Regions from separate parts of the Pseudescherichia vulneris genome, predicted to be linked through region 4. Evidence: predicted binding sites of a transcription regulator. Region 4 holds the regulator's gene; each other region holds the start of a gene.
What was found. The regulator PurR, encoded in region 4, represses purine synthesis genes. The targets are predictions, from matches to a motif close to CANGCAAACGTTTGCNTG.
Positions count from the first base shown of each region.

Region 1: the regulator PurR is predicted to act here: its motif matches at 2,744-2,761, upstream of pyrC (dihydroorotase).
Region 2: the regulator PurR is predicted to act here: its motif matches at 3,387-3,404, upstream of purT (formate-dependent phosphoribosylglycinamide formyltransferase).
Region 3: the regulator PurR is predicted to act here: its motif matches at 2,979-2,996, upstream of cvpA (colicin V production protein).

Region 1 covers NZ_LR607338.1:1,319,592-1,324,464, forward strand. Annotated here, with positions in the region: gene solA (N-methyl-L-tryptophan oxidase) at 1-675, opposite strand, end outside; gene bssS (biofilm formation regulator BssS) at 792-1,046, opposite strand; gene dinI (DNA damage-inducible protein I) at 1,315-1,560, opposite strand; gene pyrC (dihydroorotase) at 1,636-2,682, opposite strand; gene FN633_RS05495 (lipoprotein) at 2,810-3,370, opposite strand; gene grxB (glutaredoxin 2) at 3,498-4,145, opposite strand; gene mdtH (multidrug efflux MFS transporter MdtH) at 4,211-4,873, opposite strand, start outside.
Region 2 covers NZ_LR607338.1:2,277,450-2,282,322, forward strand. Annotated here, with positions in the region: gene ptrB (oligopeptidase B) at 1-1,747, opposite strand, end outside; gene FN633_RS09730 (tellurite resistance TerB family protein) at 1,832-2,491, opposite strand; gene yebF (protein YebF) at 2,587-2,934, opposite strand; gene FN633_RS09740 (YebG family protein) at 3,000-3,308, opposite strand; gene purT (formate-dependent phosphoribosylglycinamide formyltransferase) at 3,440-4,627, shown strand; gene kdgA (bifunctional 4-hydroxy-2-oxoglutarate aldolase/2-dehydro-3-deoxy-phosphogluconate aldolase) at 4,634-4,873, opposite strand, start outside.
Region 3 covers NZ_LR607338.1:3,249,251-3,254,123, reverse strand. Annotated here, with positions in the region: gene FN633_RS13560 (UbiX family flavin prenyltransferase) at 198-788, opposite strand; gene purF (amidophosphoribosyltransferase) at 884-2,401, opposite strand; gene cvpA (colicin V production protein) at 2,435-2,923, opposite strand; gene dedD (cell division protein DedD) at 3,109-3,813, opposite strand; gene folC (bifunctional tetrahydrofolate synthase/dihydrofolate synthase) at 3,803-4,873, opposite strand, start outside.
Region 4 covers NZ_LR607338.1:473,132-478,004, forward strand. Annotated here, with positions in the region: gene FN633_RS01850 (MFS transporter) at 1-756, opposite strand, end outside; gene cydH (cytochrome bd-I oxidase subunit CydH) at 938-1,027, opposite strand; gene purR (HTH-type transcriptional repressor PurR) at 1,325-2,350, shown strand; gene punR (DNA-binding transcriptional activator PunR) at 2,381-3,292, opposite strand; gene punC (purine nucleoside transporter PunC) at 3,428-4,585, shown strand; gene cfa (cyclopropane fatty acyl phospholipid synthase) at 4,851-4,873, shown strand, end outside.

The DNA of each region.
Region 1 (4,873 bases), 850 kb from region 4:
ATCGGCCTGATACCAGGCAAATACCTTACGCACCGGCTGAATGGGCAGGGCAGGTAGCAACTGCTTAACCCAGGTTCCGGCACTGACCAGCAGCTTCGTACCCTGATACTCGCCGTCAGCCGTCTCAATGGTCACGCCATCATCATGGTGATGGATCGCCGTCACCGGACAGTTAAACAGCTGTGCACAGCCCGCTTCCCGGGCGAGGCGGATCCAGGTTTTTATCGCCAGCTCGCTCTTCAGCACGCCAGAGTTGGCTTCGAACAGGGCGATGTAGTCGTCCGGCACGCGAAATTCAGGCCAGCGTGCCATCAGCGCGGCAGCGTCGAGTTGCTCAACGTTAAGGTTGAACTGCTGCGCGCTCTGCGCAACGTTGCGCAGAAAATCAGAGTCAGCGGGCCCCAGGTTAACTACGCCGCTGCGGATAAACACCTCTTCGCCGCTTTCAGCTGCCAGCTCTTCCCACAGCGCCTGCGCTCTGAGCACCAGCGGAACATACCTTTCGCCTTCGCCGTAGGCGTGGCGGATCAGCCGCGTATCGCCATGATGGCTACCCTGCTGGTGGGGCGGCATATGGGCATCGGTCATCAGCACCTTCAACCCGGCGCGGGTAGCATAATAGCCCGCCGCCGCGCCGACTGAACCGCTGCCGATAATAATTAGATCGTATTTCATTAGGCTCTCCAGGCAAAAACGCGTGCTCAGGAGAGTAATTAACCCGCCGACGTTATACAAGCCAGAAATAAATAAGGCACCCTATGGGTGCCTGTTGGTTGAAAAATGAGCATTCACTAATGCCGCTTGTACTCGTTTTCCTGGTAGTCGCCAGATTCAATTTTGGCAATGCCGGCTTCTAGAATCGATATAAATTGACGAGCAACGTCGGTCGTTAACCACAGAGTCTGTCCGACCTCGGTGTCATCACGGTCGGCGTGATTTGGGGTCTGGTAGTGCAGGCGCAGCATCAGCGCATCGTAACTATCTACGGTGCTGATGTCCCACCCTACGAGCGGATGGGTTTGAATGACTTCATTATTTTTTACCATTTTAACCCCCTAAATGCGTGTGTAGAGACAACGACTCTTGAGGTTCAATGCGTGATTATTGAAGCAACTTAAGTATATCAATAATTAAGCAGATTGCGCCAATAAAAAAATGGGGGACAGTTTTTCTGAACTTTCTTAGAATTTTTTGAACAAGAAAAGGGCTGATTAGGGCTTATTTATTACGGAGATAAGCGGCACCATCAGAATAATGCCTAAAAATGAAAAAAAGCCGGGGCGACCCGGCAAAAGCACAATAGGGAAACAACCATTAATCCTGCGTAAACCAGTCGTCCGCGCTCTCCCAGGTTTGCTGGAGGATCTCGCTAACGCGTTCTTTATCACCTTTGGCACCGCCGAGAACAGAGAGGTTGTTGGCGGCTGCATAGCGGACGGACACCTTGCTTTCGGTATCGGGATAGTCGCTCTGCAGACGGCGGGAGAGTTCGCTTGCCAGCGCGTCAATCGCGCCCGGCGGTAAGGGTGTTGTTTTAGCGATAGTCACTTCGATACGCATGATTGCCCCCTGAGTAATGTACTGTATTTTTATACAGTATAGACGCAGAACTTACAACAGGGAGCAAACTCTTTTTTAGCGACGGATCCGCCAGTTAACGCGCTCGCCCGCCAGGAAAGGGATCAGCGTATCGTCAGTGAGGGTGATGCTTTCCGGCACCTGCTCCTCTTCGCGGACCAGCTCTACGTAACCCTCGTTCACCGGCAGGCCGTAGAAGCGCGGACCGTTAAGCGAACAGAAGCCTTCAAAATGCGCCAGCGCGTTCATCTCTTCAAAGACGGTGGCATAGCTGGCCAGCGCCGTCGGGGCGTTGAAGCAGCCTGCACAGCCGCAGCTGGTCTCTTTACGCAGGCGCGCATGCGGGGCGGAGTCAGTACCAAGGAAGGCTCGCTCGAAGCCGCTGGCGACCAGCTCGCGCAGCGCCTGCTGGTGAACGTTACGCTTGAGGATCGGCAGACAGTAAAGATGCGGGCGTACGCCGCCCACCAGCATATGGTTACGGTTAAACATCAGATGCTGCGGGGTGATGGTGGCCGCCAGCAGCTCATTGCCCTCGCGTACATAGTCGGCTGCATCTTTCGTCGTGATGTGCTCAAACACCACCTTCAGCGCCGGCAGGCGCTGGCGCAGCGGCTCCATCACCGTCTCAATAAAGCGCGCCTCGCGATCGAAGATGTCGATCTCGGCGTGGGTCACTTCGCCGTGCACCAGTAGCGGCATACCCAGCGTCTGCATTCGCTCCAACACCGGCATGATAGCGTCAATGCTGGTCACCCCATGGCTGGAGTTGGTGGTGGCGTTGGCCGGATAGAGCTTGGCTGCGGTAAAGACCCCTTCGCGGAAGCCGCGCTCGACCTCGTTGGGATCCAGCGAGTCGGTAAGGTAACAGGTCATCAGCGGGGTAAAATCGTGGCCGGCAGGAACGGCGGCAAGAATACGCTGGCGGTAGGCGATGGCGGCCTCGACGGTGGTCACCGGCGGAGCCAGGTTTGGCATCACGATAGCGCGGCCATAGGTTTCACTGGTATAGGGCACCACAGTCTTCAACATATCGCCGTCGCGCAGATGTACGTGCCAGTCGTCAGGGCGGCGAATTTTTAAAACCTGGGGTTGTGCTGTCATGGTAGTGCTCCGGCTAAAGTGAAGTCAGTAATGGCTGGTTTTATGCCGGGCACTAAGCATAGGCGTAAACGTTTTCGTTTGCACCTCTTTCCTGACCGAGGTGCAAAAATTACGGTGCGCCTACGGGTCAGTTAACAAAGGGAATAACAATTTCACCCGCTTTAATCTCCAGCCCTTTGGCATACTTTTTCGCCAGCGCTTCGCCCTTGCTGCTGTCTTCGCTCAAGACGTAGGCAGGCTGCTGGTTAAAGTAGTTTTGCAGGGTCTGGTTCAGGTAAGGGATCAGGGTCTGCACCACCGGCTGCATTTTCTGCGGCATTACCGAGGCGTCTACCACCTCCATCTGCTGGAGAAAGATTGCCCCTTTCTCTTTATTAAAGACCGGGAGCGCCTTGAGCTTCAGCTTAACAGTGGCCTGCTGGCTGCCGAACAGAGAGTTAAGATCCAGCCCGGCATCGCCGGAGAGCGTAACTTTGCCCGGATCTTCGCGCCCGATGGCGCTGACCAGGTTATTTAGCACGATATGCGCATCCGCCACGCCTGGCAGGCCAATATCGCGGGAAAAATTATTGTGCTTTTGCAGCGCCTGGTTGATCTCCTGCTCGCTGACGGTGTACTGGGTGAGCTGGTTACAACCTGCCAGCAGGCCGCCTGCGACAAGGGCTGCGGCAAATAAAATCTTCTTCATGGGATCCCTCAAAAGCCATCCATTTATGCCATCGTGACATAAAGCAGCCTGGCGCACCAGCGGGAGGCGTAACAGCAGAAAAGGCTGAAAGCGGTGGCGGAAACCTGCGCTTCCGCCGTACCAGAGGTTAAATTGCGATAGATGAGAGGAGGTTAATTTGCGTCTGCTTGGCCATATTGTCGCGATAGTCGGCGACGCGGGTGGGCCAGACAATACCTGGCACAATCGTCAGGTTACGCAGCAGCGGGAAGAGGTGGATATCATCCTCAGAGAGTTCACCGTTAACCGCGTTGGGCTGGACAATATGCTTATCCAGATCGCGCAGGTCATCGCTGATTTTTTTCACCAGCCCCGGCGTATGGGCAAGATGCTCGCTAAAGTTGCCGATAGCCGCCTCTTTTTTCTTGGTGAAGTAAGCGCGCGCTTCCGGCGTCGCAAACTCATCAAACGGCGCTTTGGCAAAGCGTGGGATCAGCAGGCGATTGGTGTACTCGTTGACCTTGCGCAGCCACGCCTCAATGGCTGGCTTACGTGCGCCGGTCAGCAGCGGCGCGCCGTCGAGTTGGTCAACGTACTTCACAATGTCCAGGCTCTCGGCCATGTAGCGGCTGTCATCTTTTTGCAGGATTGGGGCCATCTTCTGGCCAATCATACGGGTGGGCGTGGCTTCATCATCGTTGAGCAACACGTTAAGTTCGACCGGCAGATTTTTCAGGCCGAAGATCATGCGGGCTTTCAGGCAGTACGGGCAGTGGTCGTAAATATAGAGCTTCACGTTTCCCCTCCAGGTGATGGTTGTCCGTAACCATCAGTATGGAAGAGAAAAAAGCGCCTTTCAAATCAGGCCTCCGGTTCGAGCACCCCAGGCCGGGGATGCCGGGGGCTGAACTGCCACCACAGCGCAAAGAGCGTTATCAGGCCAATCGCCGACAGCATCATCCACGGCAGCTCGGGCTGGCTGAAGGCTTTTCCGGCGTCGAACAGCCAGCCACCCCCCGCGTAGCCAAGGAATCCCCCGAAGGCGAGACCCAGGCGGCTAAAGCCCATATAGCTGCCCCGTGCCCGGGCGTCCGCCAGCTCGGCGCTCAGCGTTTCCCGCGCCGGTTCGGCAATAATCGAGCCGATATAAAACGTGCAAATTAATGTAAAGAGCTGTTGTAGCGAGCTCACCATGCCAATCGGCAGCAGGCTGAAGGTCATAAACAGCAGGCCAGCCATCAGGCGCTGCTCAAGGCGAAAGCGTTTTTCGCTCCAGCGGGCGAGCGGGTAGAGCAGGGTCAGCGACAGGCTTGCCTCAATGGCATACATCCACTTCACCGCTGCGGGGGAGCCAGCGATGTCGTTCACCATGATCGGCAGCATCAGCATCACCTGCACGGCCAGCATGTAGTAGCCGGTTAAGGTAAGAACGTAAGTCACGAAGCGTTTGTCGCCCATTACCCGGCTAAGCCCCTCCCGCACCGGGGTTTTCACCGTCGAGAGCCGCCACGCTGGCAGCAGCCA
Region 2 (4,873 bases), 1.8 Mb from region 4:
GATTGCCCCACTCCTCAAACTCGCCGGTGGTTAATGGAATTGTCTCATCCAGCATAGTGGTCACTACGTCCACAAAGGGTACCTGGGCGATTGCCCCATGGAACAGGCCTGGGCGCTCGTTAATCACCGTGCCGATCAACATTCCGCCCGCACTGCCGCCCATGCCGTAGCAGTAGCGCGTGGAGCCGTAACCCTGTGCCAGCAGCGCGTCACAGACGTCAATATAGTCATTAAAGGTGTTTCTCTTTTTGAGAAACTTACCGTCCTCATACCAGTGCTGGCCCAGCTCGCCGCCGCCACGAATATGGGCGATGGCATAGACAAAGCCGCGATCCAGCAGGCTCAGGCGGCTGCTGCTGAAGTCGGCATCGATGCTGGTGCCGTAGGAGCCGTAGCCGTAAACCAGCAGTGGATTCTGTCCCTTACGGAAGTGTTTTCGGTTATACACCAGCGAGACGGGAACCTCTACGCCGTCACGTGCCTTGATCCACAGATGTTCGCTGCGGTACTGGCTGGCATCAAAGCCGTGGACCTCCGTCTGTTTGAGCACCCGCCGTTCACCGGTATCCATATCCAGCTCAAATAGCGTATCTGGCGTCGTCATAGAGGAGTAGCCATAGCGTAGCCGGGAGGTTTCCGGCTCGGGATTATAGGCCAGCCAGGTCACATAGGCCGGATCGTCAAAGGCGATACCGGTCACTTCGCGGGTTTTACGGTTGATCTGCCGCAGACTGGTTAAGCCACGCTGGCGCTCTTCCACCACCAGCCAGTCGGTAAACAGCGTAAAGCCCTCCAGCATAATGTGATCCCGGGGCGGGATCAGCACCTCCCACTGCTTATCATTACGCACCTTAGTGCGATAGAGACCGAAGTTTTTCCCTTCGCGGTTTGAGCGCAGATAGAACGTGTGCTGGTAGTGGTCGAGGTTGTACTCGTGATCTTTGCGCCGGGGCAGAAACATGATCGGCTGGGCATCCGGCAGCTCGGCATCCAGCAGCAGACATTCGCTGGTGGTGGCGCTGGCCAGATAGATAATCACATAGTGCTGGGAGGTCGTCTTATGCAGGCTGACGTAGTAGGTCTCGTCCTTCTCCTCGTAGACCAGCTCATCCTGGCAGGCAGGCGTACCGATGGTGTGTCGCCATACCTGATAAGGCAGCAGCGTTTTGGCATGCTTGCGCACGTAGTAGAGCGTTTCGGAGTCGTTGATCCAGACGAAGTCAGGCGTGACGTTATCCAGCATCTCTGGATACCAGTTCCCGGTTTCCAGATTACGAAAACGCAGGCCATACTGCCGCCGGGAGAGGTAGTCCTCTGCCAGCGCCATGATCTTATTATCTGGCGACACGGCAAGCCCGCCCAGGGTATAGAACTCACTGTGAGCGGCCCGCTTGTTGGCATCCAGCAGCACCTGCCACTCATCCCACTCGCTGCTGAGCACCGACTGGCGCTGATAGATGGCGTACTCGCATCCCGGCTCATAGACGTGCCGGTAGCGGTAGCCGTTGCGGGTGTAGGAGGCGGAAACTTCGCGCTGGGGAAGTCGGTCGACAATCTCTTTAAGCAGGCGCTCCTGTAACACCTGCTGCGAGGCCATGATGTCGCGCCCGTAGTCATTCTCCTGGTGCAAATAATCCAGGACATCCTGATCCGAACGCGTATCGTCGCGCAGCCAGTAGTAGTCGTCTGTTCGCATATCGCCATGCAGAGTCATGACGTGCGGTACTGTTTTTGCTTTTGGTGGCATAGCGTTATCTTTTCAGTTTACACCCTATAAGGGTGGCAAAACCCACGCATGTTGCAAGCGAAACGCGCCACCAACGCGTGTAAGCTAGCCTGGCAGCGCGCTTTTTTGCGCTTTCAAGTCCTGTTCAATGCCGTCGCGCACGTCCTGGGGGATCTTCAAGGCATCACCGAGGGCGTTAAGATAGCTACGCTCCATAAAGTGATCGATATCGATAGCCGCACAGCTGAGGAAGTACAGCTCCAGCGCCTCCTCCTCGTTACGCACGTCACGGGCTAACCGCTGAGGATCGAGCGGCTGCTCGATAGCCTGCGCCACCAGCGCTCTACCCTGCTCCTCAACGCCCGCCTCCCGCATTTGCGCATCGATGGCCTCACGCTCGCGGGCATCAATGTGGCCGTCGCTTTTCGCGGCAAAGACCAGCGCCAGGATCAGACGTTCGGTGCGCACATCCAGCGGCGAGCTCTGCTGACCAAACTGCGGCTCATCCTGGTGCGTACTGCGCACGCGGTCTTTATATTTGTTCCACAGCACCGTGCCGGCAACGGCCCCGCCACCCATCAGCAGCGCGCTGGTTCCATATTTCGTGAGCAGCTTACGGGAAGAGGAGTTCGAGACCAGCAGGCCCGCCAGGCCACCCAGTGCGCCGGGCACCAGCAGCTTGCTCAATCCCTGCCCGTCACCCGATGAGGCGGACGCCCCTTTCTGGCCCAGCAACGACTGCAATTGATTCATCCAGTTAGTCATAGTTCCCCCCGATTATTCTGTGTCAAACCACAGAGTAAGCGAGGGGTTGTCAGGAAATGTCTAAGCTGACTAAAGAAGCGAAAATACGGGGAGGGTTAACGATGGGTATAGACGGCCTTGCCGCCTTTGCAGTCTACCGCCACCTGGTAGTGAATATCGGTGTTTTTACCGCGAACGGTCAGCGGAACGGTCCACTTATCCTCTTGCCCGGTAATCTCTTTGACGTTGACCCAGGCAACGGGATCGGCCTGCCCCAACGTCTCTTGATCGTCGGCCCAGCGCGCAATGCGGTTTTGCTGATAGTCACGCTTGACGCTGGCGGCGATACCGGCGGCATCTAGCCCTTCGCAGCTGGGAAACTTCACTGATTTACTCTTGGCAGCCTGTACGCTAACGCTGCCGGCCAGCAGGGCAAGGCCGAGCAGTAATCCTAATTTGTTCATGCTTATCTCCTGTGCGCATAACCCACACAAAGCATGGTACAAATTACCGGCAGCGCAAGCTGCGGTTAGGCTACTTTGCTACGCTTCGCCGTCGGCATATCCGTTACGGTATCGCTTTTGATTGGCGCGGCATCAGGATCCGGCAGCTTACCGGAGCGGAAGACCGCACTGAGGGTCTCTTTCTGCTCTGCCAGCCACAGCGCCATCTGCTCGCGCTGCGCGTCATCAAACGCAACGGGGGCGTTTACCAGCACGCCTTCCAGTACTTCCGCCAGATCGAGCATTTTGTCGTACGCATCGGCTTCCTTTTTGCTGGCAAAAGACATTTTTTCCTCACCTTCGCGGATTACCACGTATTTGACTTCAACCGCCATAATGCAGCCTCATTTACCTGTTTATTTATACAGTATTATAGTAAGCATTTCCCTGCAGGAATGCAAGCCGAAAAAAGACACGCAAACGTTTTCGTGTATAATAGTCCGAAATTTTTAACCGGGTGGATAGTATGACTTTTTTAGGTACGGCGCTGCGTCCGGCAGCCACGCGTGTAATGCTGTTGGGCTCTGGTGAGCTGGGTAAAGAGGTGGCGATTGAGTGCCAGCGTCTGGGCATTGAAGTGATTGCGGTGGACCGCTATGCAGACGCCCCGGCAATGCACGTCGCCCATCGTTCGCACGTGATCAACATGCTGGACGGCGAGGCGTTAAAAACTTTGGTGGCGCAGGAGAAACCGGATTTTATCGTGCCGGAGATCGAGGCTATCGCCACCGATACGCTGCTTGAGCTTGAGGCCCAGGGCCAGCAGGTGGTGCCCTGCGCCCGTGCCGCGAAGCTGACTATGAACCGGGAGGGGATCCGCCGCCTGGCGGCTGAAGAGCTGGGCCTACCTACTTCAACCTACCGCTTCGCCGACAGCGAAACCGCATTTCAAGAGGCGGTTGCTGCGCTCGGGCTACCGTGCATTATCAAACCGGTGATGAGCTCCTCTGGCAAGGGCCAGAGCTTTATTCGCAGTGCCGATCAGCTACATGATGCCTGGCAGTACGCCCAACTCGGCGGGCGCGCTGGAGCGGGACGCGTCATTGTCGAAGGCGTGGTTAAGTTTGACTTTGAAATTACCCTCCTTACCGTGAGCGCCGTTGACGGGGTGCACTTCTGTGACCCTATCGGCCATCGCCAGGAGGATGGCGACTACCGTGAATCCTGGCAGCCGCAGCAGATGAGCGAGCTGGCTCTCTCCCGCGCCCAGGCCATTGCTCAGGAAGTCGTGCTGGCGCTAGGCGGCTACGGGCTGTTCGGCGTGGAGCTGTTTGTCTGCGGTGATGAGGTGATCTTCAGCGAGGTATCACCGCGTCCACACGATACCGGCATGGTCACGCTGATCTCCCAGGATCTCTCAGAGTTTGCTCTGCACGTACGCGCCTTTATGGGTCTGCCGGTAGGCGGCGTGCGTCAGTACGGCCCGTCCGCCTCAGCGGTGATCCTGCCTGTGTTGAAGAGCGATAACGTGATCTTTGATAACGTGCAGGCGGCGGTGGGTACGGGCCTTCAGCTGCGCCTGTTCGGCAAGCCGGAGATCGATGGCACGCGGCGCTTAGGCGTGGCGTTAGCCACCGGTGAAAGCGTAGAGGATGCGGTAGAGCGCGCGAAACATGCTGCTGCCAGCGTGGTGCCCGTTTTTGTTGGGATATGACAACGATTACTGCTGCGCGCCTTCTACCGCTTCGCGAGCCAGCTTGGTAATGCGATCGTAGTCACCCGCTTCCAGCGCGTCAGCCGGTACCAGCCATGAGCCACCGATGCACAGCACGCTTTTCAGCGCCAGGTAGTCACGGTAGTTCGCCGGAGAGATGCCGCCGGTCGGGCAGAAACGCACCTGCGAGAACGGGCCAGCAATCGCCTGCAGTGCTTTGGTGCCGCCGTTAGCTTCCGCTGGGAA
Region 3 (4,873 bases), 2.8 Mb from region 4:
TTATGCCACTTTCTCATAACGAATAATAATCGCTATCAGAAATGTTAATAAAAGGTTGCAGCATTACCGTTAGGGTGAAAGATAGCAGGTCTGCTAAATGAACCGCAGCGTTACAAACTGAAAACAGCGGTTAAATGTCGAGGATATGATCGCGCTTGCAGATTTGCCCTGAAACAGGGCAATCCAGGTGAGGTGCACTATTTTGACGCATTGGAAGCAGCGGGTCCCTGCCAGCGGGTAAAGAGATCTTCCGGCAGGTCAATGTCGAACTGATCGATCACGCGATTGACCGTCTGGTTGATGATGTCATCGAGGGTCTGCGGGCGGTGATAGAAGGCCGGGACCGGGGGCATGATTGCTGCGCCCAGCTCCGCAGCCTGGGTCATCAGCCGCAGATGGCCAAGATGCAGCGGCGTTTCCCGTACGCAGAGCACTAACGGACGGCGCTCTTTCAGCACGACGTCCGCCGCGCGGGTCAGCAGGCTGTCGGTATAGCTGTGAACGATGCCGGAGAGGGTTTTAATAGAACAGGGAAGGATCACCATGCCGGCGGTCTTAAACGAGCCGGAGGAGATACTGGCAGCGATATCACGCGAGTCATGTACCACGTCGGCGAGCGCCTGCACGTCACGCAGGGAGAGATCGGTCTCTAGCGCCAGCGTCTGGCGGGCGGCGTTGCTCATCACCAGATGGGTTTCCACCTCAGCCACGTCGCGCAGCACCTGCAGCAGACGCACGCCGTAGATGGCCCCGCTGGCACCCGAGATGCCAATAATCAGTCGTTTCATATTCCCGTCCTTTTACTTACGTGAGAGGACTTTGCCGGATTATGGCGGACGTTGCAACGTTGAAGCGCCCCGCGAATGCAGGGCGCAAGAGAGAATTAACCCTCGTTATGCATCTCTAAGCTTTCGAGATCGTTTTGCATCTGCACGGCTTTGACATCGTCATTGCGCAGGGAGTCGAGGTAGTCGAGGTACTGCTGGTTAACGTCTTTGGTCACGTAGATGCCGTTGAACACCGAGCACTCAAACTGCTGGATATCCGGGTTCTCGGCGCGCACGGCGTCGATGAGATCGTTGAGGTCCTGGAAGATCAGGCCATCAGCGCCGATGATCTGGCGGATCTCGTCCACTTCACGCCCGTGGGCGATCAGCTCGTTTGCCGTCGGCATATCGATGCCGTAGACGTTTGGGAAGCGGATCTCCGGTGCCGCAGAGGCGAGGTAAACTTTCTTCGCCCCGGCTTCGCGTGCCATCTCAATGATCTGCTCCGAGGTGGTACCGCGCACGATGGAGTCATCCACCAGCAGCACGTTCTTGTCGCGGAACTCGGCGCGGTTAGCGTTCAGCTTGCGGCGCACGGATTTACGACGCAGCTGCTGGCCCGGCATGATAAAGGTGCGGCCAACGTAGCGGTTCTTCACGAAGCCCTGACGGTAGGGTTTATCCAGAATGTGGGCGATCTCCAGTGCGATATCGCAGGAGGTCTCCGGGATCGGGATCACCACATCAATGTCGAGATCTTCCCACTCGCGGGCAATCTTCGCCCCCAGCTTTTTACCCATATTGACGCGGGCGCTGTAGACGGAGATCTTGTCGATAAAGGAGTCCGGACGGGCGAAGTAGACGTACTCAAACAGGCACGGGTTACTGACCGGGTTGTCGGCACACTGGCGGGTAGAGAGCTGGCCTTTTTCAGTGATATAGACCGCTTCACCCGGCGCGACGTCACGCAGGAATTCAAAGCCCAGCGTATCCAGTGCCACGCTCTCAGAGGCCATCATGTACTCGGTGCGGCCGTCGCCGATGTCACGCTTGCCCAGCACCAGCGGACGGATGCCGTTGGGATCGCGGAAGCCGACCATGCCGTGGCCGATAATCATCGCGATGCAGGCGTACGCGCCGCGGATCTGGCGGTTAGTCGCGGCGATAGCGGCAAAAATGTTGTCCGCCTCTAACGGGTAGTGGCGGAAGTTATCCAGCTCGCTGGCGAAAATATTGAGCAGGATTTCAGAGTCGGAGGTGGTGTTGATGTGGCGACGCTTCTCCTGGAACAGCTTCTTACGCAGCTCGTGGGCGTTGGTCAGGTTGCCGTTGTGGGCAAGCGTGATGCCATACGGCGAGTTGACGTAGAAGGGCTGGGCTTCAGACGCGCTGGAGCTACCAGCTGTTGGGTAGCGCACATGGCCGATACCCATATTCCCCTGGAGGCGCTGCATGTGGCGGGCTTCAAATACATCGCTAACCATCCCGTTCGCTTTACGTAAACGGAAGCAGTTGTTTTCATCGATAGTGATGATGCCTGCGGCATCTTGACCACGGTGCTGAAGCACCGTTAACGCGTCATAAATCGACTGGTTTACCGGCATAACACCGGCGATACCGACAATACCGCACATACGTCTTTTCCTCGCTAGGCCACATCACAGGGCTTACGCCCTGGGCAAAAAACTAGACGAGCTTTGCAGATAGTCAAAGAACCACCTGATGATGACACTGAACTGCGGGATCAGCTGCGAACGCTGCCAGTCATCGCTTTTCGAGAACCCGGTAAAGGTATCGAGAAAGAACAGGATTGCGGCAACAATCAGCGCCCCACGTAGCGCACCGAAGCAAATCCCCAACACCCTGTCGGTTCCCGACAGGCCGGTTTTATCCACCAGGGTGCCGAAAATGTAGTTAACGATAGCGCCGACAATCAGCGTTGCGATAAACAGTACTGCGATAGCAATTCCGTTCCGCACCAGTGCGTCTTCAAAGCCCGTGAACCAAACAGACAGGTAAGTGTAGTAATGACTGGCAACAAAGAAAGCACAACCCCATGTCACCAGCGATAACGCTTCACGTACAAAGCCACGGATCAGGCTAACCAGACAGGAAAAACCTATTACCGCGATGATGGCGTAATCAATCCAGACCATATGTGTCCCATGATTTTACGCCCTGTCGTCCAGTTCGGGGCGCATTCTAACAGAAAAAGAAAACGTTTGCGTAGCGATTTCCGTGCCGCGCGAAAATAAAAATGGCGCTGAAAAAATATTCAACGCCATCAGACCTTTTGCCTTTTGAGGCCTGCCGGTCGCGCTTTTTTTAACCTGCTAAAGGATCAGTTTGCGCTGTAGTTCATCACCACGCCGCTTAAGCCTGAGAGCTGTTTTAACTCACCAAGCGATCCTTTTAGCTTGTCTCTGGAGGCGTCCGGGCCGACCAGAATGCGGGTTATTTTACCCTGTACCGGCGTATTTGGAATAGTGTAAACGCGATACCCTGCTCCACGCAGTTTGCCAACGATCTCGGTGACCTTATCGGCATTTTTCAACGCCCCAAGCTGGACGACCCAGGCTTTGCCGGTTGGCGCAGGCTTCTCCTCCGCCGCCGGTTTAGGCGGGACCACCGGCGCGTCGTTCGCGGCGGCTAACTGCTCGCTGGCCCGGTCACGCTGCGGCTGCGGCTGTGGCTTAGGCTGTGCCTTTTCCACCGGCTTCGCTTTCGGCGTCTCTACCGGGTACTGCTCCGCCTCAAGCGCGCTGCCTTCAAGCGCCTGGCGAGACGTGTCCAGCGACGGCGCGGCGGCATCGCCCGCCCGCACCTCTTCCGCAGCGCCCTCCGGCGGCTGGGCCGGTAGCGCCTGCGCTGCCGCCGGCATCATATCCGGCTCGTCGCGATCGCCCGGCTTCGGCACCAGCGGTATCGCCGCAAACTCGTCCTGATAGTGTTTTTTCTGCCCGTCAAGCAGCCCTGGCAGGATAATCACCCCCAGCGCCACCAGCACAATGGTTCCCATTAAACGGTTCTGAAACTTACTTGCCACCTGCTCTCCCCGCGTCCATCGCTTCCATGACATGTGCCACCGTGTGGAATGAACCACACACCAGCACGGTATCTTCAGGTCTGGCATCCGCCATCGCCGCGCGCCACGCCTGCTCGACGTCAGCAAATGCCGCCCCGCCTTTCAGATGGGCCAGCAGCTGCTCCGCCGTCGCGCCACGTGGCCCTTCCAGAGGGGCACAATACCAGCTATCGACGCAGCGCTCCAGACAGGCCAGCGTGCCGCCAATGTCTTTATCATGCAGCATCCCGACCACCGCCAGCACGCGCCCGTGGGACGGCAGCGCCGTCAGCCGCTCGGCCAGGTAGGCCGCCGCGTGCGGGTTATGCGCCACGTCGAGGATCAGGCGCGGTGATTCGCTCACCGTCTGAAAACGCCCCGGCAGGATCGCCCCGGCGATGCCGTCGCGGATCGCCTGCTCGCTTACCGTCAGTCCGCTGGCCCGCAGCGCCGCCAGGGCGGTCGCCGCATTGGGCTGTGGAACCTGAGGCAGCGGCAGCGCGCATAGCTCGCCCGCGGCATCCTGAAATGTCCAGCTATTATCCGCTACCGCGTAGTGCCAGTCGACCCCGCGACGCAGCAGGTTGGCTCCCTTCTCGCTCGCCACCTCGGCAATGGTATGCGGCATATCGGGTTCACCCACCACCGCAGGTTTGCCGCCGCGGAAGATCCCGGCTTTTTCCCGGCCAATGCTTTCGCGATCCGGCCCCAGCCAGTCGGTATGATCGAGGGCGATGCTGGTGACCACCGCCACGTCGGCATCCACCATGTTGGTGGCGTCAAGGCGTCCGCCCAGCCCGACTTCGAGGATCACCACGTCCAGCGCGGCCTGCTTAAACAGCCACAGCGCTGAGAGGGTGCCGTACTCAAAATAGGTGAGCGAGGTTTCGCCCCGAGCGGCCTCAATGGCAGCAAACGAACGGGTATGCTCCAGCTCGGGCAGCTCACCGCCCTGCACGCGCACGCGCTCGGTATAGCGCACCAGATGGGGCGAGCTGTAGACACCCACCCGATAGCCTGCCGCCAGCAGAATCGACTCCAG
Region 4 (4,873 bases):
GATGGAGAAGCCAACCCCGATCAGCACCAGCATTGCAGTCACAAACAGCGGCGTGGCATGAGCGATCTCATGCAGTACCGGTGCGATATAGGTATAGAGCGTAAACATCGCCCCCGCGCCCAGCACGGTGGTCAGTAAAGCCGACAGCACCTGCGGACGCACCAGCACGGCCAGCTCTTTACGCACATCCGGACGCTGCCCGGCGCTGCCTTTTGGCAGAGAGAAGAATAGGCTAAGCATCGAGATCACGCCGAGACCCGCCGTGGCAAGAAACGACATTCGCCAGCCGATGGTTTCACCCAGCCAGGTGGCCGCCGGTACGCCGCCGATGTTGGCGATGGTCAGCCCCATAAACATGGTTGCCACCGCGCTGGCCTGCTTCTCTTTAGGCACGACGCTGGCCGCCACCACCGATCCCAGGCCAAAGAAGGCCCCGTGGTTAAGGCTGGTGATAATGCGCGACAGCAGCAGGGTGGTATAGTCAGGAGAGAGTGCGGACAGCACGTTGCCCAGGGTAAAGATAGCCATCAGGAAGATCAGCGCGCTACGACGGGCGCGATGGGAGAGCAGCAGCGTCATTAGCGGGGCCCCCACCATCACGCCAATGGCGTAGGCGCTGATGAGCATTCCCGCTGCCGGTATAGAGACATCTACCCCACGAGCGATCGTCGGCAGCAGGCCCATCGGGGAGAACTCGGTGGTACCGATGCCAAATGCCCCTATCGCCAGGGCCAGCAGGGGAAAGTTGATTTTCATATTTTGACTCCAGAATTGCCGTGTCGACAGGCGACACCGTCACAGAAGCCAAAAGCATGACATTTATCACAAAAAAACAGAAGTTATCAAACTAACAAAAGTTTATTGCCATTTTGCTAACAATTAGCAGGGGAGTAGCGGAGATAACAAGCAGAGGGAGAGGACTCTCCCTCATACTGAATCAATTTAACGCAGCGGTCAGCGCACCGGCAACAATCAGGCCCAGCACAACAACGGTGGTCATCAGGGAAAACTTCAGATCTGCACTCATCAATTTCTCTCCATTCTTATTACCCCACAAAAAGTGAGCTTGCGCATTTTTACACATTTATGGGCAAAAATCTTCTTTGATTTGGGGTGATATGCGTTTTAACGCTTCCCCTTTTCATCAAGATAAGACAAAATTCCACGCTAAATTTATTCGCGTACCGGCCATAGACCCCTCCTGACGTTCCGTGTCGTTTTCCCGGCGAATCGCATCCCCAAAAGTTGCGTGCAGGCTGAGTAGAGGCAAACGTTTACCTACACTATTTTCAGGAGCTTACGTCGTGGTTTGGAGTGACATTGAATGGCAACTATAAAAGACGTAGCGAAACGAGCAAACGTTTCCACCACAACCGTATCACATGTTATTAACAAAACTCGCTTTGTGGCAGAAGAGACGCGTAACGCGGTATGGGCAGCCATTAAAGAGCTGCACTATTCACCCAGCGCCGTGGCCCGCAGCCTGAAGGTTAACCATACCAAATCGATCGGCCTGCTGGCGACCAGCAGCGAAGCGCCCTACTTTGCCGAGATTATCGAGGCGGTAGAGAAGAACTGCTTCCAAAAAGGCTACACCCTGATCCTGGGTAATGCCTGGAACAACCTGGAGAAGCAGGGTGCCTATCTGTCGATGATGGCGCAGAAGCGCGTCGATGGCCTGCTGGTGATGTGTTCCGAGTACCCCGCCCCGCTGCTGAGCATGCTGGAGGAGTATCGCCATATCCCCATGGTCGTGATGGACTGGGGTGAGGCAAAAGCAGACTTTACTGACTCGGTGATCGATAACGCCTTTGAAGGCGGGTATATGGCTGGTCGCTATTTGGTCGAGCGCGGCCATCGTGAGATTGGCGTGATCCCTGGCCCGCTTGAGCGCAATACCGGCGCGGGTCGTCTGGCTGGTTTTATGAAAGCCATGGAAGAGGCGCTGATCAGCGTGCCGGAGAACTGGATTGTACAGGGCGACTTTGAACCTGAATCCGGCTACCGCGCGATGCAGCAGATCCTCTCCCAATCGCACCGCCCTACTGCCGTATTCTGCGGCGGCGATGTGATGGCGATGGGCGCGCTCTGCGCCGTTGACGAGATGGGGCTGCGCGTGCCACAGGATGTCTCGCTAATCGGCTATGATAACGTGCGTAACGCCCGGTTCTTCACCCCTGCACTGACTACCATCCACCAGCCCAAAGACTCGCTGGGGGAAACCGCCTTTAATATGCTGATGGATCGCATCGTGAATAAGCGTGAAGAGTCCCAGTCGATTGAGGTTCATCCTCGACTGATCGAGCGCCGCTCGGTCGCTGACGGTCCCTTCCGCGACTATCGCCGTTAAGATCGCACCGCTAAAAACCTCGGGAGCCGGTTACTCAGGCTCCCGCAGCCACTCCCGATTAAGCGTTTCGCTATCGCCTAAATAGTCCAGCAGCCAGCCCAGCGCGGGGGAATTATCGTTTTGCTGCCAGGTCAGGCAGCAAGCAGCATCCGGAAACGACTCTTCCAGCTGGAGCTCCACCCACTCGCCGCGATCGAGCCACGGCCGCGCAAAATGGCCTGGCACCATACCGATGCACAGTCCGGCGCTCAGGCATTCTGCTGAAGAGGTCCAGTCCGGCACCACCATTCGCCGCTGGTTGTCCAGCAGCCAGGTGATCCTTTTAGGCAGCAGACGGGAGGTATCTTCCCACACCAGCGATGGCCAGCCGCGCAGAAGATCGTCACTCAGCGGGCCACGCCTGCCCGCCAGCGGGTGATGAGCGGCCACCACGCAGCGCCAGTTGAGCATTCCCATATCGCGAAAGGCAAAGCGCCCGCCCACCGGTATGGCCTGGGTCGCCCCGATGGCCAGCTCCACGCGCCCATCGGCCAGCGCATCCCAGACGCCATTAAATACCTCTTTCGACACCAGCAGCTCCACGTCTGAAAAGTGCCGGTAGAAGTCGACGATCATTTGCCGGGTGCGCTCGGGACGCACAATATTATCTACCGCAATAGCGAGCTGACCGCGCCAGCCGTTGGCTATCTGCTGGCACTGCTGCCGGGTGACCTGCATTTTTTTGATGACAGACCGCCCCTCCTGCAAAAACCAGCTGCCTGCGGGGGTCAATACGACATCCCGATGACGTCGTTCGAACAACGGCACGGCAAGCCACTCCTCCAGCTGACGAACCGTGTAGCTGATAGCAGAGGGAACCCGGTGCAGCTCATGGGCGGCGGCGCTAAAGCTGCCGGTACGGGCAACGGTATCTACCACTTCAAGGGAGTAATCTGACCACATATTCTGCCTGCAAAAAATTTGAATGCACCACGCAAATATTACCGTTTCACAAGCGGGAATGCACTGCCTACACTTTGCCGCTTTGTGATCTGTGCTGTTCACCTGTCGTGTAAAAGATAATAAGAAGGAGTGATGATGTTACCTGGTAAAGGATTTTTAGTCTGGCTAGCGGGATTAAGCGTGCTGGGCTTTCTGGCAACGGATATGTATCTGCCAGCGTTTACCGCTATTCAGCAGGATCTCAACACCCCTGCATCGGCCGTAAGCGCCAGCCTGAGCCTGTTTCTGGCCGGTTTCGCCCTTGCCCAGCTGGTATGGGGCCCACTCTCCGATCGCTTTGGCCGCAGGCCGATACTGCTCTGTGGGCTAGGATTGTTTGCTTTCGGCTGCATCGGCATGCTGTGGGTTCGCGACGGCACCACGCTGCTGGTGCTGCGTTTTGTTCAGGCCGTAGGAGTCTGTGCCGCGGCGGTCAGCTGGCAGACGCTGGTAACGGACTATTATCCGGCTCAGCGGGTCAACCGTATTTTTGCCACCATCATGCCGCTAGTAGGATTGTCACCCGCCCTCGCGCCGCTGCTGGGGAGCTGGATCCTTGCTCACTCCCACTGGCAGACAATCTTCATGGTGCTGTTTGTCATCACGCTGCTGCTGATGCTGCCTGCCCTGCGCCTTAAAAAACCGGTGAAAAAGCGCCATTCGCAGACGACGCCCGTTACCTTTGGGCTGCTGTTACGCTCCCGCTTTTACTGTGGAAACGTCACCATCTACGCCGCCTGCTCGGCCAGCTTTTTCGCCTGGCTTACCGGCTCACCGTTTATCCTCAACGCGCTGGGCTATGGTCCTACGGCGATTGGGTTGAGCTACGTCCCGCAGACCATCGCCTTTCTGCTGGGCGGCTACGGCTGTCGCGCCGCGCTGCAACGCTGGCAGGGGCCACGTATGCTGCCCTGGCTGCTGGCGCTCTATGCGCTGAGCGTGGTTGCCGTCTGGCTGGTCTCATTTATCCCGCAGGTTTCATTAACGCTGCTGCTGGCTCCGTTCTGCGTCATGGCGATGGCTAACGGTGCGATCTATCCGATTGTTGTGGCCCAGGCGCTAAGCCCGTTTCCACAGGGTGCAGGACGCGCGGCGGCGCTGCAAAACACCCTCCAGCTGGGCCTCTGCTTTTTCGCCAGCCTGCTGGTTTCAACGCTTATCGCAACACCGCTGCTCGCCACGACCAGCGTGATGCTGTTGACCGTGCTGCTTGCCGGGCTGGGCTATTGGGTGCAAAAACAGGCCGTAAAATAATTAGTTAACTAATGATAATAGGTTGAACGACCCGTTTTTGCGGCCTATACTCAATTCGATAATTCTTAATAGCAAAAAATATGTATTAACAGGCGTCGGAGTACGCCTGTTCTTCCATGGACGGCATTTTCGGCAAGGGCTATCTCCCTTCCTCTGTTCTACGTCGGATATCAAGCTCACGGCCCGTTCCGTGGGATTTCTCACAAACCATTAAAAGCGTCTACGCTGTTTGAAGGTTCTGATCACATAGGGTGATGGAGAAGCTATGAGTTCATCGTGTATAGAAGA